Regions from separate parts of the Latilactobacillus sp. VITA-14 genome, predicted to be linked through region 2. Evidence: predicted binding sites of a transcription regulator. Region 2 holds the regulator's gene; each other region holds the start of a gene.
What was found. Region 2 encodes LexA, which represses DNA repair genes until DNA is damaged. Its sites were predicted from a motif close to CNAACANNTGTTNG; they were not measured.
Positions count from the first base shown of each region.

Region 1: a site for LexA is predicted at 3,778-3,791, ahead of ACF1X7_RS04665 (FtsK/SpoIIIE family DNA translocase). Genes of this name have one in related genera too.
Region 3: a site for LexA is predicted at 5,546-5,559, ahead of uvrB (excinuclease ABC subunit UvrB). Genes of this name have one in related genera too.

Region 1 is NZ_JBJKTM010000007.1:66,101-76,917, forward strand. Features, by position in the region: gene yfmF (EF-P 5-aminopentanol modification-associated protein YfmF) at 1-1,128, opposite strand, end outside; gene ACF1X7_RS04665 (FtsK/SpoIIIE family DNA translocase) at 1,388-3,736, opposite strand; gene ACF1X7_RS04670 (DUF1149 family protein) at 3,878-4,279, opposite strand; gene trmL (tRNA (uridine(34)/cytosine(34)/5-carboxymethylaminomethyluridine(34)-2'-O)-methyltransferase TrmL) at 4,292-4,801, opposite strand; gene ACF1X7_RS04680 (methyltransferase domain-containing protein) at 5,055-5,888, opposite strand; gene ACF1X7_RS04685 (magnesium transporter CorA family protein) at 6,100-7,056, shown strand; gene ACF1X7_RS04690 (GMP reductase) at 7,252-8,229, shown strand; gene ACF1X7_RS04695 (GNAT family N-acetyltransferase) at 8,400-8,831, shown strand; gene ACF1X7_RS04700 (AI-2E family transporter) at 8,878-10,023, opposite strand; gene ACF1X7_RS04705 (PTS glucitol/sorbitol transporter subunit IIA) at 10,041-10,430, opposite strand; gene ACF1X7_RS04710 (lactonase family protein) at 10,579-10,817, shown strand, end outside.
Region 2 is NZ_JBJKTM010000001.1:89,781-100,597, reverse strand. Features, by position in the region: gene ACF1X7_RS00445 (WxL domain-containing protein) at 1-733, shown strand, start outside; gene ACF1X7_RS00440 (heavy metal-binding domain-containing protein) at 813-1,139, opposite strand; gene ACF1X7_RS00435 (DUF1304 domain-containing protein) at 1,155-1,520, opposite strand; gene galE (UDP-glucose 4-epimerase GalE) at 1,630-2,625, opposite strand; gene recJ (single-stranded-DNA-specific exonuclease RecJ) at 2,778-5,072, shown strand; gene ACF1X7_RS00420 (adenine phosphoribosyltransferase) at 5,107-5,625, shown strand; gene lexA (transcriptional repressor LexA) at 5,844-6,458, opposite strand; gene ACF1X7_RS00410 (DUF896 domain-containing protein) at 6,594-6,836, shown strand; gene ACF1X7_RS00405 (YneF family protein) at 6,917-7,144, shown strand; gene ACF1X7_RS00400 (ABC transporter ATP-binding protein) at 7,301-9,046, shown strand; gene ACF1X7_RS00395 (ABC transporter ATP-binding protein) at 9,048-10,817, shown strand, end outside.
Region 3 is NZ_JBJKTM010000007.1:22,825-33,641, forward strand. Features, by position in the region: gene ACF1X7_RS04460 (HdeD family acid-resistance protein) at 1-386, opposite strand, end outside; gene uvrA (excinuclease ABC subunit UvrA) at 541-3,393, opposite strand; gene uvrB (excinuclease ABC subunit UvrB) at 3,406-5,409, opposite strand; gene ACF1X7_RS04475 (YfbR-like 5'-deoxynucleotidase) at 5,825-6,457, opposite strand; gene ACF1X7_RS04480 (phospho-sugar mutase) at 6,570-8,294, opposite strand; gene trxB (thioredoxin-disulfide reductase) at 8,672-9,592, opposite strand; gene ACF1X7_RS04490 (hypothetical protein) at 9,680-10,090, opposite strand; gene ACF1X7_RS04495 (NAD(P)H-dependent glycerol-3-phosphate dehydrogenase) at 10,202-10,817, opposite strand, start outside.

The sequences.
Region 1 (10,817 bases), on a different contig from region 2:
CAAACGATTGAATTGTTGTTGCCCCAAATAGGCCGCACTATCGAGACTCGATTTAAATTGATTAATCAAGGCCAACTTCGTTTGTTCAAAGACCGCCTGTTCAAAGTCACCCGCGATAATCCGTTGACGTTGGGCTTCGATAATCTCTAAGACGCGATCTTTTTGGCGACTTTCAATCCCAGTCTGTACCGTAATGACACCCCGAAAAGCATCGATTGCACTTGAGGCATAGTAGGCTAAACTCGCTTTTTCACGCACATTGGTAAAAAGTAACGACAGCGGTGTACCACCGAATAAGGCGTTCATCACCATTGTGGCATAATAATCAGCTTGATAGAAGTAAGCTGGCATTTGATAGGCCATGTTTAACTTGCCTTGTTGCACCGTTTGTACTTCTGTTTTAGTTTGCACTTGTGGATATAACGATTGTTGATAAAAAATCGTTGGCAGTTCAACATTACGCGGTGCAAATGGCAATTGTGCCAAATCCGCGACCGTTTTGGCTTCGTCGATATTACCGACAAACGTCATTTGGACCCGATCGTTTGCAATCATCGATTGATAATACGCATATAGTTCATCCGGTGTGATGGTTGCTAAATCAGCTGCATCCCCATAATTGGGAATTTGTTGCGTTGCATCTTTAAAATAGAGTTTGCGTAATTCAACCGCCGCATATGATTGCTTATCATCCGCAACACTTTCGATATACCGCACTAAGTTCTCTTTTTCACGATTAAAAATGACCGGATTGAACTGGCCATCAACCACATCTGGATGCAATAATAATTGCCCGATAAACGCAATCGCTTGCTCTTGCAAGTCGATTGTATCCCGTAGATATTGGGGGCTCACAATTCGCATTGAGATGCTAAAAATCGCCAAGTTTCCTTGTCGATAGGCATTCATATTAAAGCCGGCACCATACATGGCTTGTAATTCATTCGCAATTGCGACTTGGTCACGATAGGCTTGGCTACTAGCACCTAGAACGCTCGCTAATAATGAACGCCGGGTCATCCCATCAGCTGTGACGGGGGCAATTAATTGAACGGTTAATCTAATTGTTTTAAATTGGTTAGTTTGTAAAATATTCAGGTAGACGCCATCCGTTATTTTCTGATTCACGTTATATTACTCCTCACTGTTTCAACAGTTAAAATGGCTCTTTTCAACTTATCCTTTTTCATAGCACGGATTCTATCATACCAAAAAAAGAAGGTGAACTCAAAAAAGACCGCGACAAAAGTATTTTTTATCGCGGCCTTTTTCATTTAATAGTTTAACCGAGTTCCATCAGCCAGCGCCTTTCAGTTAATCCTGAATGTCAATCAATCGCTGACGCGCTTATTCGCCATTTTAGGCGATATTCGACTTATGTCACACGCTATTGTTCTGTTGGTTCTTCTGGTACGTTTTGTAATAACACCTTGCGTGGCTTACTACCTTCTGATGGCCCAATCACACCACGGCTTTCCATCTCATCAACCAAGCGTGCAGCCCGGTTATAGCCGACTCTAAAACGGCGTTGGAGCATTGATACGCTAGCGGTTTGTTGTTTAACGACCAATTCGACTGCCTCTTGGTAATATTCATCTTCTGGTTCTTCAGTTGATTGCTTTTCCTGCTCAGTGGTTGGAATCATTTCTTCGTCGTATTCAGCCGTTTGTTGTGCTTTAATAAACGACACGATACTTTCGACATCCTGACTCGAAATGAAGGCGCCTTGCACCCGTAATGGTTTGCTCATCCCAATTGGCATGTAAAGCATATCACCACGGCCAAGCAGTTTTTCCGCGCCACTGCCATCTAAGATGGTCCGTGAATCAATCCCACTGGATACAGCAAACGCAATCCGCGATGGAATATTGGCCTTAATCAATCCAGTAATAACATCGACAGATGGGCGTTGGGTAGCAACAATCATGTGAATCCCCGCCGCTCGAGCCATTTGTGCCAAACGAATAATCGCACTTTCGACTTCGTTGCTGGCAACCATCATCAAATCAGATAATTCGTCCACGATGACAACGATATAAGGCAGTGGTGCGCCTTTAATTTCGCCGTCTTCGTTGTGGCCTTGAATATACTGATTATATTCAATCATGTTCCGCTGACCTGTATCGGCAAATAATTGATAACGTCGTTCCATTTCTTTTACAACCTTGTTCAAGGCGTTCGCCGCCTTTTTGGCATTCGTCACGACAGGAATCAATAGATGGGGCACCCCATTATAGACGTTTAATTCGACCATCTTCGGATCGATTAACATCAATTTAACTTCGTGTGGTTTGGCACTCATTAAAATACTTGTGATAATCCCGTTAATTGCAACGGACTTCCCACTCCCGGTTGAACCGGCGATTAATAAATGCGGCATCTTGGCTAAATCCGACATAATGACCTTACCCGAAATATCTTTACCTAACGGCACAGCGAGTGGTTTGCCTGGATGTGGGGGTTCTTGTTCAATCATTTCTCTAAAGGAAACGGTCGAAACGGTCGTGTTCGGCACTTCAATCCCGACATACGGTTTACCTGGAATTGGTGCTTCAATCCGAATATCCTTCGCCGCTAATGCAAGCGCCAAATCATCCGCTAAGTTAACAATTTTAGAGACCTTCACCCCAACTGCCGGTTGAATCTCGTACTTCGTTACGGCTGGTCCCAGACTAGCACTCTTAACCGTCACATCAACACCAAACGAATCAAATGTTTGTTTCAAGACCTGTTGATTTTTCTCGATAGCTTTATATTCCGCACTCTGATCAGACGCCGGAATTTGCGTTAATAATGCTGGTGTTGGCAATTCGTAATCATCATCCGTCTCGTTCAGTGGTGCAAGTTCTGCCACATCTGGAACATGCTCATCTTCGTCAGCCACCGGTTCGGGTGCAGTTGGTTCTGCTTGCGTCGCAATTGGTTTTGGTAGATCCTTGGGACCATTTATTTTAAAAGGTTCCAATTTTTGCTTCGGTGCATTTTCTGGACCGTCCGTTGTGACCACTTGCTCTTTAGTCTCTGACGTCTCTTCTGCTTGTTCAGTTGCATTTTGAACAGCTTTTTGCGTCTGTTCTTTTAAAGCACTGACTTGCGCTTTACCTTTTTCAGAGACCTTTTGGAACCCTGATTTCGTGTAGCCGCCAACTTTAAAGAGCCCATGCACAAACCGTTGTGTACTCTGAACAACGACGCTGAATGGAATATCTAAGAAAACAAAAACGCCGATAATCACAATTAAGACGGCAATCAGATAAGTCCCCATCTGCGCGAACAAGAAGTGGAAAACACCATACAACGCGGCGCCAATTAAGCCCCCGCCAACTTCCGTCGTAACGGCCATCTTCTGGAAGTCTTCCAATAAAAGCTGCCATGTGGCGGCCAAGAAATGGTTATTGACCGCTTGATGGTGCAAGACGAATGCTGACAACCAAATTAAAATCCCGAGATACGCGATTGCAAATCCAAGCGTCTTTTGGTGCCATAAGGGTGGCTGCTTGCCATAAATCAACAAATAGACCCCCAAAAGGGCGAATAAAATAGCACTAATAATGAACGTATCGCCAACAAACAGACGGAATACGTTAGCGCAAAGCGCGCCGATAAAGCCCAGCTTTAAACCCGCAAATAAACTAATTAAAATAAAAATAAACCCAATGATGTTAACTGTGAAATCAGTTTGTTGTTTTTTCTTTTTGCGTGCTGCTGGTTTTCTTTTTTTGCTTTTAGTGGCCATGAAAATCTCCTTCAACCTTAAATCCTACTATCCATTATACACGAACATCTGTACTACTAAACCCATAAATATCAGTCCCGTACCGTTTTTAATCACGGTACTAAAAAAGGCCACGGCAAAATTGCCGCAACCTTTCGCTGATTAGTCTTCGTCGGCTTGCGCTGTAAATTGGAGTTGAACGCCCCGATTTAAAGCAACCGCCGTCACTTGATACGTCAATGTTTCGATGTATTCAATCAATGGTCGTGAAAGCTTCATCATGTCTTTTTGATCAATTTCACTTGGTTCACCAAAGAAATCTAAGAGTTGAACCACTTGTGAAATTTGACCTGACACTGCAAAGCCACTCTTTTCTGGTGCAACTTGGAAAGGCGTCACAATTTGGTAAATATTCCCCGCGCTCAAATCAGCTTCTTGTAAATATGGATCTTCTTCGCTGATGGTGACTAAGCTGACTTGGATATTTTGTTGTGGTTCTACATCAGGTGAAACACGGTCATAATGAAAAGCATCAACAGTAATTGGATCTTTCTTCGTTTGCATCAAAAACACTCCCTATTTTAATTTATCATTGTCGTACAAATGACTCTTTTCGAGTCCTGGAAAATCTTGTTGGCGCAATGCCTCAAAGATCACTAATGCCGCACAGTTCGAGAGGTTTAATGCTCGAATATGGTCGGACATTGGGATTCGTAAACACTGATCTTCATTTTCACGCATGAAAGTTTCAGGTAATCCGGTCGTTTCCTTACCAAACATAAAATAATGATCAACACTTGTATCCGACACATCTTGATCAGAATAAGCTTGCTTAGCAAACTTCGTAATCAAGTATAAATATTGACGATCGGGCACAGTTGCTAAAAAGGCATCCAAGTTCTTGTGATAATTAATCTTAACTTGGTCCCAGTAATCAAGACCAGCCCGTTTTAAATGTTTATCATCGGTTTCAAAGCCTAATGGTTCGATTAAATCTAAAACAGTATCTGTTCCTGCACATGTCCGCGCAATATTACCGGTATTGGCAGGAATCAGTGGTTCGTATAATACAATATGATTAGTCACGGTCTAAACTTCCTTAAAAAAGATTCAGTAGATTAATTATACAATAGAATTCACAAAAGCTCTACCTTGCTTTGCAAATAAAAAAACGTAGTCCCTCGGTTATTCACGGCGAGAAACTACGTTAGTGTCATTTCATCACTAGCTTTTATCAAAATAAATTCTGATAAAAGTTAGGGAAAAAATTCCTTAAAAACATTATAGCGCCCTTATTTTAGAGTTGCAATCAGATTTTTAAACTTTCTTTAAATTCTCATCATTTTCCCACTAAAATCGTGACATCTAATGAGATTTCAGGTAGCGCTTCTAGCGTGATTGCCGCTAATTGTGCCTTAGAAGCCGTCCACGTCAATGGCGTCATTTCGACCAAATCGCGCAATGTCTCGGGTGTTAACGTCATTGTTTTTTGAACTTGCATTTCTTGATAATCTGGAAAATGTTGCGCAAACAATTCTAAGACTGGACCATGATCATAGCTTTCCTTAGCTTGACCATGATACAGTAACTCCCGTAACTCATGTAAGTAACCCGCATTGGGAATCACCTTAATTAGTTGACCGCCCGGTTTCAAGACACGTTTAAATTCTTGATATTGCGAAGGCGAAAAGATATTGAGCACCGTATCTAACTGGTGATCAGCAAATGGCATCCGCGCTAAGTCTGCTGCACAAAACCACGCATCGGCATTGTAATCACTTGCCAATTGAATCGCAGGTTTAGAAATATCAAACCCGATATAACGCGCGGGAACTTGCGTATTGAGCTGTTGCACTGGCGTTCCTTCACCACAACCGACATCAAGGACTAAACTATCGGGGGTAATCCGTGATGCAATTTCTTTTAAGAACGGTTGAAAGAAACCTGCTTGTAAAAAAGCCCGGCGATGTTGCAACATTTCCTTGGTATATTCAGACTTCATTTGCTTTGCTAAAAAATATAACGTGCCATTTTTAGCGAGGTCAAAACTATGCCCATTGACACAAAGTAATTGGTGCTCGGCTACACTTGCAAATACGTCCTGACAGATTGGACATTGTAATACGGCCAAGTTCGTCGTTAAAAACTGCTTGGCTAACTCAATTTTTTTCAAATTTCTGATTCTCCTTGATCTAACGTGCTTTCAAAAGCATCCCGTTCCGGTTAGCTACATTAGCCAAACAATCGGCTACGCCGCTTATTCGTCTAATTAGGCTAATCCTGAAAGGATACCCGGTTTGAACGCACTTCTTTTATACCGCACTTTACATTCTTAAAATATCCAGTAGACTTAACAGTAAGTTATTGATGAAGGAAGTGACACCATGCTCGAAACCTATCGCTTCGACAGTGCTAAGAAAAAGCTCACCAAACATGCTAAAATCCAGTCCAACAGTTGGATTAACGTAACTGATCCCTCGACTGAAGAAATTGAGCTTCTCACTAAGAAGCTCCACATCCCATCTGATTTTATCTACTATAGTTTAGATGCTGATGAAAGTGCGCGTGCTGAGCACGATCCTGATTATAATGCGACCCTGATTATTTTCAACATACCAATTCTTGAAAAAGACCCGCAAAAACCAGATAAATACCTCTATAAAACAAGTCCCTTAGGAATTATTGTAACAGATTCGACCGTCTTAACCATCAACAAAACGCCAGTCACCTTTTTACAGAGCTTTGTTGATGGCCAGATTAAAGGTTTCAATCCACAAAATCACCGTAGAAGTGTCCTCCAGATTCTCTTCCGCATTTCATCCATCTATCTCCAATATTTGCGGGACATCAACCGCTCTCGTGAACAAATCGAAAATCGCTTGCAGAGTTCCCTACGGAATGAAGAACTCTTCGATCTGATGACCATTCAACGCGGCTTAGTTTATTTCATGATGTCCTTAAAGACCGATAAAATGGTACTCGCTAGTTTAATGCGGACCAATATGTTAGATCTTAATGAAGATGAAATTGAATTGCTTGATGATATTCAGATTGAAAATCATCAAGCCATCGAAATGGCAGAAATTTCCAACACAATTATTAACGAAACAGCCGATACTTACTCGTCAATTATTAATAATAACATGAATAGTGTTATGAAGTTCTTGGCATCTTATTCAATTATTCTCACCATCCCTGGATTAGTATTTAGTTTTTACGGGATGAACGTGGACCTTCCACTGTCTCACTCTAAAACAAGTTGGTTGATTACTTTATTCATTTCCCTGATCATTTCTGGTGTGCTAGTCTATCGCTTCTGGCGCAAGCGGTACATTAAATAGAGCGTGTGCCAGCTCCTGCGGATTAGAACCCGTTTAACTTACAAAAGGCCCACTATCATCAAACACATTCTCCCATTCTTTGGGTTCGAATGTGTTTTTTATTTGACTTTCATAAAAAAGTTCGTTATTATACGTTATGCACGGATAAATTCCGTGTTATCTAAAATAAATGTTCGTGTTTAAGGAGAATTCCCAATGGACGTATTTGATTACGAAGATGTTCAACTGATTCCCAATAAATGTATTGTGAAAAGTCGGAGCGAGATTGATACTAGCGTCCGCTTTGGCTCAGAAACGTTTAAAATCCCAGTCGTCCCTGCTAACATGCAGACGATTATTGATGAACCGCTTGCCATCTGGCTTGCCGAAAACCATTACTTCTACGTCATGCATCGCTTTCAACCTGAAAAGCGTCCCGCATTCATCAAAATGATGCACGAGCGCGACTTATTTGCCTCAATCAGTGTCGGGGTCAAAGACGATGAATTCGACTTTATTAATCAATTAGCAACCGATAACTTACTACCAGAATACATTACAATCGATATCGCCCACGGCCACTCACAAGTCGTGATCGATATGATTCAACATATCAAAAAAGTACTGCCTAAGAGTTTCGTCATTGCCGGCAATGTTGGCACCCCTGAAGCCGTTCGCGATTTGGAACGCGCAGGTGCGGACGCAACCAAAGTCGGGATTGGCCCTGGTAAAGTTTGCATCACCAAAATCAAGACCGGCTTTGGGACTGGTGGTTGGCAACTGGCGGCCCTCAGATGGTGCGCGAAAGCTGCTACCAAACCGATGATTGCCGATGGGGGAATTCGAACCAACGGTGACATCGCTAAATCAATCCGTTTTGGCGCTAGCATGGTGATGATTGGGTCCCTCTTTGCAGGGCACGCTGAATCACCTGGCAAATTAGTCGAAGAAGATGGTCAACAATTCAAAGAATATTTCGGGTCAGCTTCAGAATTCCAAAAAGGCACACACCAAAACGTCGAGGGTAAACGCATTTTAGTGCCTTATAAAGGTGCGATTAGTGACACGCTCACCGAAATGCGCCAAGACTTACAATCATCGATTTCTTATGCTGGTGGTAAACGCTTATCATCATTGAAGAAAGTCGATTACGTTCTTGTTCGCCATTCAATTTTTAATGGTGACATGCTTTAAAAAGCAGTTAAAAGAGCCAGACTACCTTTTAAATCGGTAGTTTGGCTCTTTTTAGTTAGGTACCTAAAAACTTCTCTGAAATGGTTGAATCCGACTTGAAACAACTGTATAATTACCCGTGTCGCTTTTAACCTTAGCGTCTACATTGATCAGAAAAGGGTGTGAAACAAATGGATATTAAACATACACTTGGAGATAACAGTGTTATCTTTCGTGATGCAACATACATTAGAAGAACGGTGTTTGTCCGAGAACAAAATATGCCGGAAACACAGGAAATCGATGCGCACGAAGATCACACGATTCACTATGTAGGTTACCTCAATCAAGACCCAGCAGTAACCGCACGCGTGCACGTCTTAAAAGACGGTGGATTTAGAATTCAGCGCGTTGCTACCATCAAAGCTTTCCGTGGCCAAGGACTCGGCTATCAATTAATCGAAGCCATCATTGAAGACGCTAAACGCACCACAACGCCTTATATTATTTTATTCGCACAGGACCACGCCATTGGTTTCTACGAAAAATTAGGCTTTATTGTCACAAGCGAAGGCGAAATGGAAGCGGGCATCCCCCACCACTACATGAAATTAACGCTCTAAAAACCAAAAAACGCACGATCCGCATTTATTACGGATCGTGCGTTTTTTATTGCTCGTATAAGCCTGAAACTGACTTGAACCATTCAAAAAGGTGACTAATTAATATCTTGATAATCGCATATACTGGAATACCGAGAATCACACCGGCAAGGCCGAATAACTTTCCTGAAGCCAGCAACACAATGATTGTCGTGACCGGATACATTGCCATCTTGCTCCCCAAGACCAATGGGGAAACTAAACGACCTTCCAAGGTCTGTTCAACAGCAAACACGATGAGTACTTTAATCAATAATAACGGCGAGATAAACGCTGCAATAATCACTGACGGGACCATCGCTAGGAAAGAGCCTAAATACGGAATTAAGTTTAAAATCCCCGCTAAAATTCCCAACGTCAACCCGTACTTCATCCCAACAATCCAGTAGCCTACAGTAAACATGACTGCAACCCAAAACGCTACTGTCAATTGGCCGCGGATGTACTGACTGACCTGTGTGTTAATTTCTTCCAACACTTTCCCAGTTGTGGCGCGTACTTTAACCGGGAAGAATTTTAACAAATAGCCTTTCATTCGGTGACCATCTTTTAACATGAAGAATAAAATGAACGGCATCGTTACAATCGCGATGACTACGTTCGTCACCACTCCGACCGCTGTTCCAATATGACTAACGGTCGAAGTCAGCATTTTATTTACTTTACTTGATAAATTACTAAACACATCCGTATTGATATCGTTTAATTGTTTTTGAATCGATTTGAAGGCTGGGTCGTTAAACCATTTCATCGTCTGAGTTTGAATATTCGCCCAATAAGACGGCCACTGATCAATTAAACTCGTTGTCTGGGATTGAATGATTGGAATAATCGTCGCAATTCCCCAGACCAGTAAGCCAACAATTAAAATAAAAATAATCGTAATCGACAATACCCGATTTAAATGCCAACGCCGTTCAAACCAATCAATTAACGGGTTGGTCAAGTAATACAAGACGGCCGCAATAATAATCGGTAACCCAATAACCAACATCAACGACTGAATTGGTTTTAACAGCCAAGCAAGTTTTGTTAATAAAAGTATAATCAGCAACGTTAATAACATGTTTAACAAAACAATCGGTAGCTTCTTATTTAAAAACCATTTAAAGAACCATGAACGTTCTGTTTGTGGCTGTTTATTCTCTGTCACACCAATTCACCTAATTCCTACATAGTTTCTTGATACGTTATCTGCGTTCCTACTTTGAATTCAGGAACAGCCGGAACACCCGCGGCGGCTGGTGTTAAATAAAGCCCACTTTGCAGTTGATCTTCTTGTGGCGCAGGTCCAAAAACTAAAGCGACATGACCAATACTGTTGAGGTTAGGATTTACCAACGCGCCCACATACGTAATCGTATAAGGTTGTTGATTAATAATAACCGCAGAATCTGTCGTCAGTGTTAGCTGTTTTTTGGCCGCTTCGTCCATAAAATGTTGAATCAATGCCACGTTTTGAATGGCAGTTGTCGCATGTTCATCGAATAAAATGACCATCGGTTCTTGATCATCAATGGCGTCGTTGCCAATTGAAATGACTTCTGCTTGCGTGTTCATAATGAAATCTCCTCTTAGTTAAGATAGTATCATTGTAGCATATTCGCGACTTAGTTTTAGCGACTAGTGAATCCTTTTAGTAACAGATTAAACCGTTTTCGCAGGAATATGCTATACTCAAAGAGTATTTGACGAAGGGAGTCTGATTATGACAGAAGAAGTTTTAATTGGTGGTTATACCCGCCGGATTGGTAAAGGGATCTACCGCGGAATTTTCGATGCAACAACTGCAACCGTGAGTGACATCCAACCATTCATTAATCTCGATAACGCATCCTATTTAACGATTTCAAACCGTAACATCCTCTACACCGTCATTAAAGATGGGGACCAAGGTGGGATTGCTGCCTATGACTTAGCTAGTGGCACCCCTGTCTTTTTGAACGC
Region 2 (10,817 bases):
AACGAGTAATTGGCATTATGAATGGCAATTTACAGATGGTGAGGATAAGACAATAACCCCCGCTACTAATAGTGGTGTTTCTAATCTTAAGGGTGACATTACAAATTTAGCGAACTTAAATACGGAACAACCACTAACCTTTAGTAAAGATAGTACTTTCATGAAAGATGCTGCAGCTGCAACTACGGCTGGGAAGAGTTATCGAGCACAGCTAACATTAACGACTAACGTAACGGAAGAATCAAGTGGAAGTTCAAAAAAAGTTACGATTGTTTCTAACGAAGCTGAATTACAAGCGCAACCAGCAGTTGGTAAGTTGTCATTGGATCAAGTGCCTAGCTTTAGATTTGGGAACGTCTTGTCAAAAGATATTTATGTTGGTACAACTGCTCAGGACAAGCAATATCAGGTCAGTGATGGGTTGAAAATCACGGATACCAGAGCAACGCCAGGTTGGAAATTGACAGCGAAGATGAGTAAAATGGCATCAACCACAGGCAAACAATTAAGCAGCACAGCCATTAATATGACTGGCTTGCCAACGAACGTAGGATTATCTGATAATGGTACTGAAACACCGATTATGACGGATAAGATGTCGAAAACATGGCAAGTTGCTGGGAAATTAGCATTAAGTGCCAATCCAAGTATTCAACTTGCGGCTGGTGATACATTCTCGAGCAACATTACGTGGACTTTAAATAGCGCACAACCCGCAGCACCAGCGGCTTAAGTTGTTGATTAGAATTAATAAGTAAATTAAAAAAGATGAATGATTTCCTGAATATCAGGGAACCGTTCATCTTTTTTTTTTAGTCGATATATTTAACAGCCGTGCCATAAGCGGCAACTGATTGCATATCTGTTCCGATTGAACCAGAGTCAAAGCGCATCATGACAACCGCATCTGCGCCCATTTCAAGTGCGTTTTGGCGAAGCCGGTCGATGGCTACGTCGCGTGATTCAGTCATCATTTCAGTATAGGCCTTGATTTCGCCACCGACGACATTTTTCAATGAAGCGCCGATGTTTTTGAAAACGTTCTTGGATTGAGTGGTTAAACCGAAAACTTCACCGAGCACTTCATATTTTTTACCAGGAATGGTTTCGGTGGTGGTGATGAGAATTGGATTTGTCATGATTAAAGCTCCTTTTTAGAAGAATAAGATTAACAATAATGTGATTAAAGCGGGTAAGCCTTGTAAGAAGAAAATTTTCTTGGTGGCGGTAAATGTCCCGTAAAGCGCAACGATGAAGATGTAGAGCATTAATAGGGCGAGGACAATCTTGAGCGTTTGGCCGGCTAATAATAGGTTGACCATGATAATTACGGCGCCCAACATTCCGTTATAAATGCCTTGGTTGGCAAGTGCCACGCGGGCATTTGGTAGTTTGACAAAGTCCAGCGGCATGTCAAAAGCTTTCGCCTTTGTTTCAGCACTGGCAAACATTTCCAGCCCCATGATACCGATGTGTTCAACGGCGATTAGGTAAGTTAAAATAAGAATCAATACTTGCATAAGTTAGTGCCTCCTCAATAGTGGTTTCATTGTAACAAAAACAATGACGCACGTCCAAATTAGGTCATAAAAAAACACGCCAGAGAATTTCTGGCGTGTTCCTTCATCATTAACCGCGGTCTGTATAACCGTTTGGATGATTTAAATGCCAATTCCAGGCCGTTTCAATAATGGCTTCCATGTTGTCGTATTGTGGTGTCCAACCCAAGACTTCGCGTGCTTTGTCACTTGCGGCAATCAAAGTACTTGGATCACCAGCACGACGCGGTGCCATTGTCACAGGAATTGCCTTGCCAGTCACTTTACGAGCGGCTTCGACAATTTCCATATTTGAAAAACCAGTTGATGAGCCTAAGTTAAAGGCGTTACTATCATGGCCTTCTTCGAGGTAACCGAGGGCCAAAATATGGGCGTCGGCTAAGTCTAACACGTGGACATAGTCGCGGACGTTAGTGCCATCTGGTGTATCATAGTCATCACCAAAGATGGAAAGTTGTTCGCGTTTGCCAGCAGCCACTTGTAACACGATTGGCAACAAGTGGGTTTCTGGGTGATGATCTTCTCCGATTGAACCATCTGGTTTGGCACCAGCGACATTGAAGTACCGTAATGCAACGAATTTAATGCCGTAAGCTCTGTCAGCCCATTTCATCATCGTTTCCATCATTAATTTACTTTCACCATACGGGTTGGTTGGGACTTGTGGGTCGGATTCCTTAATTGGAATTGATTTCGGTTCCCCATAAGTGGCCGCTGTTGATGAAAAGACGATGTGTTTGACGTCGAATTCATTCATCACCTCGAGTAAGGCAGTCATACCGTATGTGTTATTGTCGAAATATTTAAGTGGTGCTTGCATCGATTCGGGCACGATTGAGAAAGCGGCGAAATGAATCACACCGCTGACTTTTTCTTGTTGGAAGACGCTGCGCATGAAATCTTTGTCGCGAATATCGCCTTGATAAAAACGCGCTTGTGGATTAATGGCGGCTTGATGGCCGGTGACGAGACTGTCGACAACGGCGACATCCGTGCCGCGTTGAATTAATTGATCAACGGTGTGCGAGCCGATGTAGCCGGCGCCACCTAATACTAAAACTGTCATGGTTGTTTCCCCCTATGTAATAACCTTGTGTATCAATTAACAGTATATCATTTGGACTGATAAACAAAAGCATTGATTGGATTATTAAACGAAATATAATAATCTTTGCTATAATGGGTAAGTTAATGATTTGGAAGTAGCGAGGGATTAATGTGGAAGCACAATATGAATGGCAATTAAAAGCAACACCAACTGACCAAGACTTACAAGCAATAATGGCAGTTGAAGCACTCCCGAAAGCCGCAGCCCAATTGTTGTGGCAACGAGGAATCAAAACACCTGAGGCAATCAGTGCGTATATGCATCCGAATGTCGGTCAATTACATGATCCATACGCATTGTATGATATGCAAACGGCAGTCGATCGAATCCAAGCGGCTGTGATGGGCGGCGAAAAAATTACAGTCTACGGCGATTACGATGCCGATGGGATTACAAGTACCGCTTTGATGCAAGAGACGCTCGAAAGTTTAGGCGCCGATGTGGAAGTATATGTGCCCAACCGGTTTAAAGATGGCTACGGGCCCAATTTAGATGTCTATAAGCAACTCGTTGAAAATGGAACCCAGTTGATTGTGACCGTTGATAATGGGGTGAGTGGCTTAGAGCCAATCGCCTACGCGCAAGAACACGGTGTCGATGTGGTGGTCACAGATCATCATGAACTACCAAGTACATTGCCAAATGCGACAGCAATCATTCACCCCCGTCATCCAGAGGGACAGTATCCCTTTGGTGATTTATGTGGGGTTGGGGTGGCATTTAAAGTCGCTACGGCATTATTGGAAGAAATCCCTTACGAGAGTTTGGACCTAGTGGCGATTGGGACGGTCTGTGATTTAGTGTCACTGACTGATGAAAATCGCGTTTTAGTTAGCTTAGGCTTACAACAATTACAAAATACCAGTCGTCCCGGTTTAGTGGCTCTTTGCCAGTCAGCGGGTATTGAACAAGAAACGCTTGACGCCACATCGATTGGATTTGGGATTGGGCCACGTTTGAATGCGATTGGTCGCTTAGGTGATGCCAACTTAGGTGTTAATCTATTAACGACTTTCGATGAAGAACAAGCGGTGGAACAGGCCCAATTTGTGGAACAACAAAATAAAAAGCGCCAGGGTCTTGTGCAAGAAATTACTGCGCTAGCTAGCGAAATGGCACAAACACCTGAGAACCAAGCTAGTGCGACCTTAGTGTTGGCACATGAAGGCTGGCATGAAGGTGTGCTGGGGATTGTGGCGAGTCATATCGTTGAACAAACCGGTAAGCCAACTTTAGTGCTAGCAATTGATCCAGCAACTGGCCAAGCCAAGGGATCGGGACGAAGTGTTGAAGCATATCATCTCTTTAAAGCGCTTGATGCCCAACGCACATTGTTGACGCACTTTGGTGGGCATCATATGGCTGTTGGCTTAACGATGCCAGTCGATCAATTGGCTGCTTTACAAACGGCGATGAATACTTATGCCGCTGATAATCAGATTGATTTAACAACGAAACCCACATTGGCGGTTGATTTACAACTCGCATTAGCTGATGTGACGCCCGATGTTTATCAAGCCATCAGTCAATTAGCTCCTTATGGCACGGATAACCCAGAACCTTTGATTGAAATGACGGTGCCATCCGTCACCAATGTGAAGCAGATCGGTGCGGATCAGAAGCATTTGAAATTTACGGCAGTTGATCAAGAAGCGCAGTTAGCAGTCTTAGCATTTAACCGTGGTGCGTTGTACGACGATTTACAAGCGGTGGAACAGTTGAAATTAGTTGGTCAACTAAGTGAGAATACTTGGCGCGGCAATACGACGTTGCAATTGATGCTGAAAGATTTACAAACGAGTGGGCAAGTGTTAATCGATCAACGGAGTAATCGGTTGACGCAACAGTTGTTTAAAGCTAGTGGCACCTATGTCTTTTTCAATGAGAAGCATCTGGCACAGCTACAAAGTTATATCCCAGCCGGCAGCCAAGCCATCTTAGCAGCCGATGTCGCACAGCAAGCAGAATTGATTGTGGTTGATGAACCAACTGATTTAGATGAATTTGAAGCCTTTTATCGCCAACAACAGGCCACTAAAATCAGCTTTATCTTCTATAGTAAGTATTCGGCATATCTTGATGGTATTCCTGATAAGAAACAGTTTGCGACTTTCTTGGTTTACCTACGTCAACATCCAGGAATTGAAAAAGCACGGTTAGGGGAATTAGCGACTTATCTAAAAATTAAATTGCCGCTATTAATTTTTATGTTGCAGGTGTTTTTTGACTTAGGATTTGTTAAAATAGAATGTGGTCTCATTTCGGCCGCGGAACAACCGGAAAAGCACGCATTAGAAAGTGCACCGAGTTATCAACAACGATTAGCTAAAATTGACATGGAAAAGCAGCTTGTTTACTCAACCTTCGCGGAGATGAAAGACTGGCTGGCAGGATTCAATCAGTAGCAAACTGTTGAAAGAGTTAAGGAGCGAATTTAAAATGGCAATCAACTTTAAAGATTACGTTGCAAGTGTGCCCAACTTCCCTGAAGAAGGTGTCACATTCCGTGACATCTCACCTTTGATGTCTGATGGTGAAGCATATGCAGCAGCAACCGACAAGATCGTCGAATACGCAAAGAGTAAAGGGGTCGAAATGATCGTTGGCCCTGAAGCCCGCGGATTCATCGTCGGCTGCCCAGTAGCTTACAAATTAGGCGTTGGTTTTGCACCAGCCCGTAAAAAGGGGAAGTTACCACGCGAAACCGTCTCAGCAAGTTACGGCTTGGAATACGGCGAATCAACATTATACATGCACAAAGACGCGGTCAAACCCGGTCAAAAAGTGTTGGTCACAGATGATTTACTCGCAACAGGCGGCACAATCGCCGCAACCATCAAAATGGTTGAAGAATTAGGTGGGATTGTTGTCGGAACAGCCTTTTTAATCGAACTAAACGATTTAAACGGTCGCGAAAAAATTAAAGACTACGATATCTTCAAATTAATGGATTATTAATGGATGTCTTTCTAAGCTGGGAGAGTCTGAGCATTAACTTAGGTTGGTGAATAACCGATGCAATCGGGTTGTTTGCGGGACGTGGCTAGACGGAAGAAATTGCATCAGAAAGCACGTTAAGAAAAAATGTAACGTCAGTCAGTCGCTAAACGTAAGGACCTGGCTGAAGGAACATGCTAAAAAAGGATTCGCCATAACGGCGAATCCTTTTTTGATAGCTACATTCTGTCGCGGTATAGGCCAACGACCTTACCTAAGATGCTAACTTCATTCAAAATAATGGGTTCAAATGTATCGTTTTCTGGTTGTAGCCGATAATGATCAGGTTCCTGGAAGAATCGTTTGCAAGTTGCTTCATCTTCAGCAGTCATTGCAATCACGATGTCACCGTTATCGGCAGTCGCTTGTTTACGAACGATCACTTCATCGCCGTCTAAAATTCCGGCATTAATCATACTTTCACCGCGAATCGTCAACATGAACAAATCTTGTTCAGTTTGTAGACTTGGTGGAATCGGGAAATAATCGGTCGCTTCTTCAACCGCTAAAATGGGCACCCCAGCTGTAACAACACCGAGAACCGGAATCTTCTTCTGTGATGCACCAATTGCTGTCAAACCAGCTGCTGTTAATTCAATGGCACGTGGTTTAGTCGGATCTTTTTGTAAAAAGCCTTTTTTCTCAAGGCGTGCTAAATGGCCATGAACGGTAGAAGTAGAGGATAAATTAACGGCTTCGCAAATTTCACGAACCGTTGGCGGATAACCTTTATCTTGAACGCGGTCATGGATAAAACGCAAGACCTCTAATTGCTTGGATTCTGTTCTCGTCATAAGAGCACCTCATTTGTTCTAATAGCTATATGTTAGCATACCTATAGCGGGATTTCAAACAAGCGTTCGTGTTTTTTGACATTTTACGGATTTTAGTCCAAAATAGACAAATAGTTTGAATTGGAGGGCAACAAGATGGCAATGGATCAAAAACGATTAGACCGAATTAATGAATTAGCACACAAAGCAAAAGCTGAAGGACTAACTGAAGCTGAAACAGCAGAACGTCAAACACTGCGCGATGCCTATTTAAAGGATTTCCGCGAAAGTTTCCGCTCACAAGTTGAGATGCTACAAGTGTATGACAAAGAAGGTAAGGAAGTCACTCCTGAAAAAGTGAAGGATATCCAACGGGAAAAAGGCTTGCGTGACGATTAATCTTAGAATTCCGCTTTCTTTTTAGGTTAATTATGTGTAAACTATTTAAGTGAACTGAATTAGGAAGGGGTGCATAAGATATGGGATTAGGCATTTTATTATTTGTCATTGGGGCTTTATTAGGCGCAGTCGCTGGTTTCTTTGGCGCACGTGCTTACATGAAGAAGTATTTCCAAGACAATCCACCAATTAACGAAGAAATGTTAAAGGCTATGATGATGCAAATGGGTCAAAAACCATCTGAAAAGAAATTAAATCAGATGATGAGCTCAATGAAAGCACAACAAAAACGTAGCAACAAAAAATAAAACAGTCAAGTCGGTTTTAAAAGGGTTTCTAACGAACAAGTCGTTTGTTAGAAGCTCTTTTTTTATCATAATAAGAACGGAAATACAAATGATTGTCCGGCTTAATTAAGATTGTTATAATAGGACTTATCGAATTTTAGAGGATAGGAGCACAACATGGGAATTTTTAAAAAACTAGGGTGGTATTTTAAACAAGAATACCGCCGCTATTTATGGGGCGTCATCTTTTTAGTCCTCGTGGCGATTGTCCAAATTGTGCCACCAAAAGTGATTGGGACCCTGGTTGATTTAATGGACGCCAAACAATTAACGGCCCAAAAATTAATCATGTGGCTCGGCGTCTTGTTAAGCGCAGCGATTTTACAATATGTTTTTCGCTATGGTTGGCGGACCCGGATTTGGGGCGGCGCGGCTAAACTGGAACGGACATTGCGGAGCCGATTGTTCTGGCATTTCATGAAGATGGACACGACCTTCTTCCAAAAACATCGGACAGGTGACTTGATGGCACATGCCACGAATGATTTAACCGCGATTCAACAAGTGGCTGGTGCCGGTATTTTAACCTTTGCCGATTCAATCATCACTGGTGGGACAACGATTATTGCAATGGTGATTTTCGTTGACTGGCGCTTAACGTTGATGGCCTTGATTCCAATGCCCTTGTTGGCCGTTGCGTCACGACGGTTAGGTGCACATTTACACACAGCGTTTGGGCAATCACAGGCGGCTTTTTCACGGTTAAATGATAAAACCCAAGAGAGTGTCTCTGGGATTAAAGTCTTAAAAACGTTTGGCCAAGAAGAAGCTGATATTAAAGATTTCAACGAGATTGTCACGAAGACAATTGCGATTAATAAACGTGTGAATATGATTGATGGTTTATTTGATCCCGCCATCAGTTTGATTATCGGGTTAACGTACATTGTAACAATCATTTATGGCGGGACGTTGGTTATGAATCACAGCATTTCGATTGGTCAATTGATTTCGTTCATTAGTTATATCGCGGCGCTTGTTTGGCCAATGTTTGCGATTGGGCGCTTGTTCAACGTCTTGGAACGGGGCAATGCGAGTTATGATCGGGTTGATCAACTTTTGAAAGAAACCAGCACCATTGTCGAAGCACCGGATGCGATTCAAACACCAGCAACTGGCGATATTCATTATGCTGTTCAAAAATTTACGTACCCTGGCGACAAACAACCAACGCTCAAACAGGTGGCGTTCACTCTGCCACAAGGTAAAACGTTGGGCATTGTCGGAAAAGTTGGTTCGGGTAAAACCACACTGATTAAATTATTATTGCGTGAATATGATCAGTATCAAGGCGAGATTCAAATTGATGGTCACGATATCCGGGATTATTCGCTGGATGCGTTACTTGATAGTATCGGCTATGTGCCACAAGATAATTTCTTATTTTCAACGGATGTCCGCGACAATATTCGGTTTGCTGATTTTGACCGAAATCAAGCGGCGGTTGAAGATGCCGCGATTTCGAGTGCGGTGCATGATGATATTTTAACGTTTGTCCAAGGTTATGAGACGGTCGTTGGTGAACGCGGTGTGTCGTTATCTGGTGGGCAAAAACAACGAATTGCGATTGCGCGAGCGATTATGACTGATCCAGAAATTCTGATCTTAGATGATTCGCTATCAGCCGTTGATGCAAAGACTGAAGAAGCGATTTTAATGAATTTGAAAACGATGCGGGCTGATCAAACCACCATTATCACTGCTAATCGCTTGAGTAGTGTGATGCACGCCGATGAAATCATTGTCATGGATGACGGTCAAATCACCGAACGTGGGACACACGAAGCACTCCTTGCCGCAGATGGCTGGTACGCAGAGATGTGGTTGAAGCAACAATTAAGTCAAGCCTTAGGAGGTGCATAAGATGGCCAAGCAATATCAATCAGAATGGTCTAAGAAAGTTCCATTGAAAGAGCAATTGCACATCATGAAACGCCTCTTTGGTTATACGAAACGCTATAAACGCCAATTTATCGGCGCAATTGTGGCCGCCGCAGGTTTAGCGACCATCAATATTTTATTACCACGATTACTACAAGTCTTTATGGATCGTTACTTAACCAATCAGAGTGCGACCACCCAAGTTTTAATGGGGGTTGCGGCGTTGTACGGTTTAGGCGTGATTCTCAAAGCCATTACACAATTTTTCCAATCTTTCCTTTTTGGAATGGGTTCGGAACGCGCGATGGAAGATGTCCGGCGCGATTTATTTCAGAAGTTCCATCAACTCGGGATGCGTTATTTCGATCAGACGCCAGCAGGCTCGATTGTCTCACGAGTCACGAATGATACGATGACTTTGATTGATTATTGGAATGTTTTCTTATCCATGTTAGTCGGTTCATTTTCAATCATTTCAGCGTTCATTGCGATGTGGTTAATTTCACCAAAAATTGCCCTTGCAACGGCAGCGTTTCTACCAATATTGTTAATTGTTATCTGGTATTACAGTAGTTACAGTGCGCGGGTTTACCGGCATATGCGTGAAAAATTGAGTCAGTTGAATACGAAACTCAACGAATCAATCGAAGGGATTACGATTATCCAACAATTCCGCCAGGAAAAACGGTTGACCGACGAATTCGAACAAGTTAACGCGGACTATTTAAAAACGCGCGAAGCGATGATTCGAACGAACTCGTTGTTGCTCGCACCAATTGTGAATTTACTCTATACACTGGCATTGGTCGTTGTCTTGAGCTTGTTTGGTGTCTCAGCCCTGCATAGCTTTGTCACGGCGGGTTTGGTTTATGCGTTCACAACCTATGTTGGGAACTTCTTTAATCCGATGACCAATATGATGGATTCTTTATCATCATTACAAGATGGAATGGTCGCTGGTCGCCGAATTTTCAGAATTCTCGATCAAGAAGAATATGCGCCAGCTCAAAATGCCGATGCTGCAAATGAAATTACTGAGGGTCGCGTCGAATTCAAGCATGTTTCGTTTTCATACGATGGGAAAAATGAAATTTTGCATGACATCTCATTTGTTGTTGAACCTGGACAAACTGTCGCCTTAGTTGGGCATACCGGTTCTGGGAAAAGTTCAATTATTAATGTCATGATGCGGTTCTATGAATTTTATGAAGGTCAGATTCTAATCGACGGACATGATATTCGGAGTTTTCAGACAGCAGAACTGCGCCGCAAGATGGGGCTTGTTCTACAAGATGCATTCATGTTTTATGGTGATGTCGCATCAAATATTCGATTATTTAATCAAGAGATTACAGATGCCCAAATTCGCGCAGCGGCTGAATTCGTGCAAGCTGATGACTTTATCGAACAATTACCTGGTCAATATCATGCTCGTGTAATTGAAGGTGGCGCCCAATTTTCAAGTGGACAACGCCAATTAATTTCGTTTGCGCGAACATTGGTTACAAATCCTAAAATCTTGGTCTTGGACGAAGCGACGGCTAATATCGATACGGAAACGGAATCGATGATTCAAACTGGTCTCGCTCGGTTACGTCAAGGACGTACAAGTATTGCCATCGCGCACCGTCTATCGACGATTCGCGATGCTGAATTAATCTTGGTTTTAGATCAAGGGCAGATTGTCGAACGGGGTAATCATGATAGCTTAGTGGCTCAAAAAGGACGTTATTATGAAATGTATCAACTCCAA
Region 3 (10,817 bases), on a different contig from region 2:
GAAACGATGTATAGGCCTGTGTTAAATTGCTTGAGATGGCCGACATTCAATAATGCCACAATTGAATCGAACAAGAACCAGAATGCAAAGATATAACCTAAAGCAGCCACTCCAGCTGGAATATTCAAGATAAACAAAATTCCCAAAATGACATCGACAATGGCATCGACCAACATTAACGTTGCGCGCATCCCTGTCTCTTGACGTAACCGACTATATGCACTGATTTTGGCAATTCCCCGAATAATCGCCGCAATCGCAATCACGATTACCAAACCAGATAATGTCTTACCTGGTTGATTAAACAAGCAATATGCAACGATTAAGAAAATAATCCCCGTCATAAATTCTGACCAATCAAAGTGCCATTCATTTTTTCTAAACATTCCCAATCACCTCTCGTTGTTAATACCTTTATGATACTTTTTTTACGGACAATCTACAACTAAATTTGACAAAACAAAAAGCGGGCGGTTAAGACAGCAATCATTCTGTCTTAACCGCCCGCTTTTTAAACACATTCTATCAACCATCTTCTGGTTAATCCTGAGCGGCAATTGTGCGTGCTGTATCGCGTTCTAAAACAGGTTTTAAATATTGGCCTGTATAGCTTTCACTGACGTTGGCAATTTCTTCTGGCGTACCGGTCGCGACAATTGTCCCGCCTTTATCGCCGCCTTCTGGTCCTAAGTCAATGATGTGATCGGCAGTCTTAATAACATCTAAGTTATGTTCAATCACTAAGATCGTGTTACCTTCTTCAACTAACCGTTCCAAAACGCCCAACAAGCGCTTGATATCGTCGGTATGCAAGCCAGTCGTTGGTTCATCGAGGATGTATAAATTCTTACCCGTTGATTGTTTCTGTAATTCAGAGGCCAACTTCATCCGTTGGGCTTCTCCACCCGATAAGGTTGTGGCAGACTGGCCCAATGTGACGTAGCCTAAGCCGACATCCACAATCGTTTGTAACTTGCGGGCAATCTTGGGAATGTTTGCGAAGAAGACTGTGGCTTCACCGACCGTCATGTCTAAGATTTCGGCAATGTTCTTGCCCTTATAGACGACTTCCAAGGTTTCTGAATTATAGCGACTGCCATGACAGACTTCACACGGCACATACACGTCTGGTAAGAAATTCATTTCAATCTTGATAATGCCGTCACCCTTGCAAGCTTCACAGCGGCCACCTTTAACGTTAAAACTAAAACGGCCTTTTTTATAACCGCGTAGTTTGGCTTCATTGGTTTGCGCAAACAAATCACGAATATTGTCAAAGACGCCGGTGTACGTTGCTGGATTACTCCGCGGTGTCCGACCAATTGGACTTTGATCAATATTAATCAGTTTTTCAAGATTCTGATAACCTGTAATTGTTTTATATTGACCTGGTTTTGCTGAGTTACGGTTCATCTTTTGTGCCAAAGCTTTTTTCAAAATCGTATTGACTAAGGTTGACTTACCTGAACCTGAAACACCAGTAACCGCGACAAATTCACCTAATGGGAAATCAACCGTCAGATTCTTCAAGTTATTTTCAGCCGCACCGGTCACGCGAATCTTCTTGCCATTGCCTTGACGCCGTTTTAGCGGTACTGGAATATATTCGGAACCGGCTAAATAACGGCCCGTCAATGATTTCGGATTATGTTCGACTTCAGTTGGGGTCCCAGCGGCCATCACTTCACCACCGAGTTCACCAGCGCCGGGCCCGATGTCGATCAGGTAATCAGCCGCGCGCATTGTATCTTCATCATGTTCAACAACAATTAATGTATTGCCTAAGTCGCGCATCTTCTTCAGTGACCCGATCAAACGGTCATTATCACGTTGATGCAAACCAATTGACGGTTCATCGAGGATGTAGAGCACGCCAGATAAGTTCGAACCAATTTGCGTGGCTAAACGAATCCGTTGGGCTTCCCCACCAGAAAGGGTCCCGGCTGACCGACTGAGCGTTAAATAATCCAGACCGACGTTAATCAAGAAAGTTAACCGATCATGCACTTCTTTCAAGATTGGTTTGGCAACCACACTGTCTTTTTCAGAAAGTTCAAGTTGATCGAAGAATGGTAAAGCTTCTTTGATAGCGTTGTCTGAAACGGCAGCGATATCTTGGCCGCCCACTTTAACAGCCAAAGCTTGTCGATTTAAACGAGCACCATGACAGGTTTGACACGTTAATTCAGTCATATACGTCCGCATTTGCGTCCGTGTGAAATCACTATTGGTTTCACGATAACGGCGGTCAATATTGGCTAATACACCTTCAAACGGCACGTCCACATCACGCACACCACCGAAATCATTTTCATAATGGAAGTGGAAGTTCTTACCCTGAGAACCATTTAAGATAATGTCTTTTTGGCGTGGTGTTAATTTGCTAAATGGTCGATCCATGTCAATTTTAAATGACTTGCAAGCTTGTTCGAGCATCTGTGGATAATATTGAGAGCTAATTGGATTCCAAGGCGCAATGGCTCCTTCGCGCAATGTCTTGCTGGTATCAGGAATCACTAAATCCATATCGACTTCTAGCTTAACCCCTAAACCATCACAGTCTGGGCAGGCCCCAAACGGTGCGTTGAACGAGAACAAGCGGGGTTCTAACGCTCCCACCGTAAAGCCACAGATTGGGCAGGCATAGTGTTCTGAGAAAAGTAGTTGTTCGCCACCGATGATATCGGCAGTCGCATACCCTTCTGATAAGCGCAGAGCCGCTTCGAACGAGTCAAATAAACGGGACCGGACACCGTCTTTGACGACGATTCGATCCACCACGATATTAATGTCGTGTTTTGTATTCTTATCCAATTCGATATCGGCACTAACGTCCATGACTTCACTATCGACTTGAACACGGACATAGCCTTCTCGTTGGATTTTTTCAAATACTTTTTTATGTTGCCCTTTTTTGCCACGAATAATCGGTGACATCACCTGGAGTTTCGTCTTCTCAGGTAACGCTAAGACACGATCAACCATCTGTTCAACGGATTGACTACTAATTTCAGTCCCATCGTTCGGACAGATTGGATGACCGACCCGCGCCCATAAAAGCCGGAGATAATCATTAATTTCCGTGACTGTCCCGACTGTCGAACGCGGATTTTTAGACGTTGTTTTTTGGTCGATCGAAATCGCAGGACTGAGCCCATCAATTGAATCAACATCCGGTTTATCCATTTGGCCTAAGAATTGGCGCGCATAAGCCGATAAACTCTCGACGTAGCGCCGTTGTCCTTCGGCATATAATGTATCAAACGCTAACGAACTCTTCCCAGAGCCCGACAATCCCGTCACAACCACCAGTTTATCCCGTGGAATTGTAACATCAATATCTTTTAAATTATGCGCTCTTGCGCCATGAATGACGATCTTATCATTTGCCATGCTTTACCTCTTTTAATCAATTTCACTCTTAATCTCTAAGATGGTATCCCGTAACGTAGCTGCCTGTTCGAAGTCCAGTTTCTTGGCCGCATTCCGCATTTGTTCAGATAACCGTTCTACCATTTCTAGTTTTTCAGCTTTCGACATACTATCGAAATCAATCTCGTTGGTCATCTTGACTTCTTCAGGGTGTTCGACTGATTGAACAACCGAAATCGCATCCCGAACTGGTTTGATAATCGTCTTCGGCGTCATGTGATGTGCTTCGTTGTAGGCTTCTTGAATCGAACGCCGCCGCTTGGTTTCATCCATTGCATTGCGCATCGAATCGGTAATCTTATCGGCATACAAAAGGACTTGCCCGTTTTGATTTCGAGAAGCACGGCCGATTGTTTGAATCAATGAGCGCTCGCTCCGCAAGAAACCTTCTTTATCGGCATCCAAAATCGCCACTAACGAGACTTCAGGGACGTCAATCCCTTCCCGCAACAAGTTAATCCCAATTAAGACGTCAAACTTACCAAGCCGTAAATCACGGATAATTTCCGTTCGTTCCAAAGTCTTGATATCACTATGCAAGTAACGGACTTTAATCCCCAGTTCTTTGAGATAGTCAGTTAAATCTTCCGCCATCTTCTTGGTTAACGTTGTAATAAAGACGCGTTCGTTCTTTTCAATCCGATCATTAATTTCGCCGACCAAATCATCAATCTGGCCCATAATCGGCCGGACCTCAATATTCGGATCTAACAAGCCAGTTGGTCGAATAATCTGATCGACCTGAATATCGGTTTGTTCAGCTTCATAAGGGCCTGGAGTCGCAGAAACGTACATGATTTCATTGACGTGTTCTTCGAATTCAGGTAGCGTCAAAGGCCGATTATCAAGCGCACTTGGTAATCGGAACCCATAATCGATTAACATTTGCTTCCGGGCACGATCCCCGTTATACATCCCGCGAATTTGCGGCATCGTTACATGGGATTCATCAATCATCATGATTGAATCTTTCGGGAAGAAATCGAGCAACGTATAAGGTGGTTCCCCCGCCGCACGATCCTCCATGTGCCGTGAATAGTTTTCGATCCCCGAGCAATAGCCCATTTCTTGCATCATCTCAAGATCGTAATTCGTTCGTTGTTCCAAACGTTGGGCTTCCAACAACTTGCCGTCCGCCTTCAATTCCGTTAGTCGGCCTTCTAATTCAGCCTTGATACTCTTAATGGCTTTTTCCATCTTTTCTTCACTAGTCATGAAATGCGTTGCTGGGAAAATCGCAACATGTTCGCGTTCACCAATGACTTCACCGGTTAGCGCGTCAACTTCAACGATTCGATCAATCTCATCGCCGAAGAATTCAACCCGCAACGCATGATCATCACGTGAAGCCGGGAAAATCTCGACCACGTCACCACGGACGCGGAAACGGCCCCGTTGGAAATCAATGTCGTTCCGTTCAAATTGAATATCCACCAATTGACGCAATAAGTCATTGCGCTCAATCTCCATCCCTGGCCGTAACGAAAGGACGTGATCTTGATATTCATTCGGATCACCTAAGCCGAAAATACATGAAACCGACGCAACCACAATCACATCGTTGCGTTCCAACAGCGCACTGGTTGCTGAATGCCGTAGTTTGTCGATTTCGTCGTTAATACTCGAATCTTTTTCGATGTAGGTATCACTTGAAGGCACATAAGCTTCTGGTTGGTAATAATCGTAGTAACTGACAAAATATTCTACCGCGTTATTCGGGAAAAATTGCTTAAACTCGGCATAGAGCTGGCCTGCCAAAGTCTTATTATGCGAAATGATCAATGTTGGTTTGTTTAAATTCTTGATGACGTTCGACATCGTAAAGGTCTTCCCGGTCCCAGTCGCCCCCATCAAGACTTGTGCTTTTGCACCCGCCTCGAAGTTCTTAGTTAACGTTTCAATTGCCGCTGGTTGGTCCCCAGCTGGTTCATAGGGCGCCACTAAATCAAATTGGTTATCATTCTGTCGTTCAATCATCAAAAGCCTCCATTACCATTTGCTAGCGATAAAAGAAGACGCCGGGTAGAAGTTGCCCTCCACCATAACGTCTACTTACCGATTTTATAAAGAATAATATTCCTTGTCCTTTAAGTCATTCACTATTCTACCACACCGAACATACTTTCGCCAGAGTGCTGATTAAAGAGTGCGTCATTAAGCGGTTATCCTTTGAGGATTAGCCTAACCAGACGGATTAGCGACGCAGTCGATGATGCGCTGGTGTAGCTAACCGGAAAAGGATGCTTAATGAAAGCACGTTTTAACTAAAGTGTGGGAACGTGCTGTTGTCAGTAGATTCCTGCGCTTTGCTACACTTGTCAAATCGCCGCTTATAGCGTCAATTCGCCAAGTTAGGCAAATGCTCTGAATCTGAGCGACTGACAACGGCACTCTATTCCGCTAGCGTCTGTCTCACTAATTGGGTTAGCTTCCCTCGATCTGCGAAGTCTTCACTCAGTAAATCTGGCAAGATTTCTTGGATGAAATAACGGGCGCATGCGAGATTTTGGTATTGCATAATCGTTTTTAAACTTTCCGCAAAAATTTCTAGAAAAGCATTCTCAGGATTACCTTTTTCAATTTCACCAAAAGACTCGTAGAGTAAATCAATCTTATCGGCAACGGCTAATAATTGCCCTTCCAAAGTTTCATCTTTTCCTTCACTCAAACGACGTTGATACCGTTCTTGTAAGAAATCTGGAATTTCATTTTTAATGAAGTTAGCGGTTAATGAACTTTCGACATTGGCCAACATCATCCGCAATTCATGCGTTGCGTATTTGACCGGCGTCTTAATATCGCCGATAAACCGTTCCGTATAATCGTGGTTCAGTGCGCGTTCGTACAGCACTTGCCAATTAATCGTTTGCCCATTTTCTTCTTCAATATCGCCTAATAATTGCGCAATTTCTGCTACTTTAAAGGAGTGCGCTGCAACGGAATGTTCTTGATATTTAAACAATCCTGGTGCGCGATTTAGTGTCTCCAAATTATTCAAACCTTGCAAATATTGATGCATACCCATACCAAACTACCTCCCTTTTCTTACAAAAATAGACCGACTAACGCAGTAGTCCGTCTATTTGCTGTTCTTTATTATAGGTAAGTTATCCTGAAATGTAAAACAGAAGCCCTATCTATTTTACAAGTTCATGAATTGCTTTTTCGAAGTTTGCTAACTTCAAATCAGCTGTTGCGGCATCATCAGCGGATGTCCCCACATAGAATTTCACTTTTGGTTCAGTCCCACTTGGGCGAATCGCAATCCAAGTGCCATCTTCTAAGTGATATTTCAGAACATTAGATGTTGGTAAATTGATGGGTTCAGTATGACCGTCCGCAAAAGTTTCTGTTTGTGTTTGGAAGTCTTCTGCTGAAGCGACTTTGATGCCGGCAAATTCAACTGGGCTTTCTTCACGACATTTAACCATCAAGTCAGCCATTTGTTGTGGGCCATTGACCCCTTCGAAATCAACTGCAGTCGTTTGTTCAGCGAAGTAGCCGTATTCCGCATATAATTCTTGAATGCCATCATACAAAGTCTTACCGTTTGACTTGTAATAAGCTGCAACTTCCGCTAATAAGACCAATGTTTGAATCGCATCTTTATCGCGAACGAATGGTTTCACTAAGTAGCCATAGCTTTCTTCGAAACCAAACATGAAGGTGTTTTCGTCTGTGTCTTCAAAGTGTTGAATTTGTTCAGCGATAAATTTGAAGCCGGTTAAGACATCAATCATCTTCACATTGTAGCTCGCTGCAATCTTCGTTGCCAATTCTGTTGACACGATTGACTTAACAGCCGCTGCATTGGCTGGTAATGTGCCAGCATCTTTACTAGCTTGTAAAATATAACGTAATAAAACAGAAGCGATTTGGTTCCCAGTCATCAATTGGTAACTCCCGTCTGGTTGACGCACAGCGGCGCCCAAACGGTCAGCATCTGGATCAGTCGCAATCAACAAGTCAGCTTGTTGTGCTTTCCCGAGCTCAATCGCCATATCGAATGTTTGTGGGAATTCTGGATTAGGGAATGGTGTCGTTGCAAATTCTGGATCAGCAACTGCTTGTTCAGCGACCATTGTAAATTGTTCAAAGCCTGCTTGACGCAATGCGCGTTCACCAAGTACTTTCCCGGTCCCATGAAGTGGGGTGTAAATCAATGACATGGTCTTGCCGACTGTGTCGACCAATTCTTGATTAATCGTGACTTGCTTAACTTCAGCTAAGTAAGCTTGATCCACATTTTCGCCAATCAAAGTCATTAAGCCGGCTTCGCGCAATGTGCTTTCATCAGCCACTTCAATCGCAAATAAATCGGTTACTTTGCGAATATAACTTGTGATTAAATCGGATTCCTTAGGTGGCATTTGCGCGCCGTCTTCGCCATAAATCTTGTAACCATTGTATTGTTTAGGATTATGACTTGCTGTAATCATGATACCGGCATAGGTATGTAAGTGCCGTACGGTAAATGATAATTCAGGTGTTGGGCGTAAGGCATCAAAAACAAACGTTGGGATTTGATGTTGACCTAAGACCCGCGCTGCTTCGTGCGCAAATGTTTCAGATTGATAACGTGAATCAAAACTGATAGCCACACCGCGTTTTTTAGTCGCTTCTGGTAATGTTTCCATGAATTGAGCGAGGCCTTCTGTGGCTTGACGCACCGTATAAATGTTCATGCAGTTGATCCCAGGGCCTAAAATACCGCGCATCCCAGCTGTCCCAAATTCCATTGGAACGCTAAATGCTTTTTCTAATGCATCATGGTCGTTTGCCATTTCGTTAAGTGCTTTTTTTAAAGGTAAATCCATTTCTGTTTGATTATTCCAAATTGCATAATTATCTTGCCAGCTCATTGTGTAACCCCCGCATTTTAGTCTAAAAGCTAGTTCTAAGTATACCATAATCAACCGCTTTCCTAAAGCATCGGTTGTACGGTAATGCGCACCAAGCTAATTGTCTGGGTCGATTATTTAATAATGCTTGTCCTTCTAAAAATTAAAATTTTTCCCAAAATAAAAAACGGCCGACTAAAATTTAGTCGACCGCTAGAAATGTGCGTCATAAGCCACATTTTTAGGTTAATCCTCAAAAATAAAATCGTTTCGAACGCACTCTAATCGTGCTTCCTCGAACTGTCTTTTCTGGTTAACCCTGAATGTCAAACGATTGCTACCGCAATCCTTCGCCATTCTGTGTTAATCCTCGGAAGCTAACCGGCTGCCGTCTCACTCTAGATACTTTGTAAGTATTTAAATACTTCTTGGCCTGCTATGCCGCCGTCGCCAACTGCTGTTGTAATTTGACGAAGATCTTTTTCACGAACGTCACCAATTGCGTAGATACCTGGAACACTGGTTGCCATGTGGTCATCCGTTTTAATCCAACCGGCATCCGTTAGAATCCCTAGATCACCAAAGGCACTAGTCATTGGTTCAATCCCTACATAGATGAAGACTCCACTTGCAGCAACTTCTTTGGTTTCACCAGTTGCCTTATCAATGTAAGTGACACCGGTTACCTTCTTGTCGTCACCTTCAATAGTTGTCACTTGTGCATTCCAGATGAAGTCCATCTTGTCGTTAGCAAATGCACGATCTTGTAAAATCTTTTGAGCGCGTAGTTCATCACGACGATGAATGACTGTCACCTTGCTGGCTAATTGCGTCAAGTAGAGGCCTTCTTCAATCGCTGAATCGCCCCCACCAATGACCACGACTTCTTTATTCTTAAAGAAGGCACCATCACAGACCGCACAGTATGAGACACCACGACCGCCGAATTCATCTTCACCGGGGATCCCAATCTTCTTGTGTTCTGAACCCGTTGCAATGATGATTGAACGCGCTTCGAAATCGCCTTCGTCAGTGTGCACAATCTTCATCTCGCCTTGCAGTTCAATCGAGTTGACCGTACCATAGCCGTATTCAGCACCAAATTGAGTGGCGCTGGCATACATCTTTTCGCCTAGTTCAGGACCAAGGATTGATTTAAAGCCGGGATAGTTTTCGACCTCTGCTGTATTATTCATTTGGCCCCCGTAAATTCCGCGGTCCAACATCAATACAGATAAATTCGCACGTGAGGCGTATAAAGCAGCGGTCATCCCACCAGGTCCTGCGCCAATCACAATTACATCATAACTTTTAGCCATGTCTATTATCCCCTTACTTTTAAAAAGTGCTCGTTCTTCATAGAATGTATCTTACCCGTTATGTAAAAAAAAGTCTACCAAACTGTTTTACCAGTTTGATGGACTTGTTGGTTTCAATTCTTGTAATAATTCAGTGGCTTCGGCATCGAAATCCGAATCGTCACTCTGTAAATAAGCAGTCGCTAATTCATAGCTAGCCTGCGTCTGATTTAAAAAGGCATACGCCGTTGCTAAAAAATATTGTAACTCAGGATGACTCTGATAGTTGGCGGTTGGAATTTCTTCCAGAACGGTCGCCGCACCATGATAGTCGCCAACCGATTCCAAACAAATCGCTAATTGGCACACCACAAAGATGTAATCATCTTTGGTCTTAGCCAGCGACTTTGCCCGTTGTAAACACGTTAATGCGCGCGTGTACTGAAATCGTTCAAACGCCTGCATCCCTCTGTCAAAATAAAACTCACAAGTTGGTCTTACAGATACCAAATCGCCCATAAAGTAATCGGTTCTCCTTTAGCCTTTTTCTCAACGCTAATCATCATAACACACTCTGATGATGGGTGCGATACCCATTCAAAATAATGCCGCTTTATTCGTTAAAAAGTTTTAGACTTCATCAAAATCGATTTCAGGTTTACCTGAACGCCGCATTAAATACGCAATTTCAGTCTTAATATCACAATCTTCATACAATACATTATAGATGGCCCGTATGATTGGCATATCAACAGAACGTTGTTGAGCCAATTCATAGGCTGCTTTACATGTTGCGACCCCTTCGACGACCATCCCCATATTGGCTAGCACATCAGCTAATTTTTGACCTTTACCAAGTGCATTTCCCGCACGCCAGTTTCTTGAGTGAACACTGGTCCCAGTCACGATTAAATCCCCAACACCGGATAATCCGATAAAGGTTAATGGGTTAGCCCCCATAGCAACGCCTAAGCGGGAAATTTCAGCTAAGCCACGCGTCATCAAGGCGGCCTTCGTATTATCTCCATAACCAAGCCCGTTTAAAGCGCCCGCGCCAAGTGCAATGACGTTTTTCAAAGCAGCTCCCATCTCAACACCAACCACATCAGGGTTGGTATATAAGCGGAAATAATCATTCATGAAAATCTCTTGGATCCATTGGGCTTGAATCAAGTCACTTGATGCGGCAGTTAAGGTAGTAATATCTTTTTGTGCGACATCTTCAGCATGACTAGGACCCGATAAA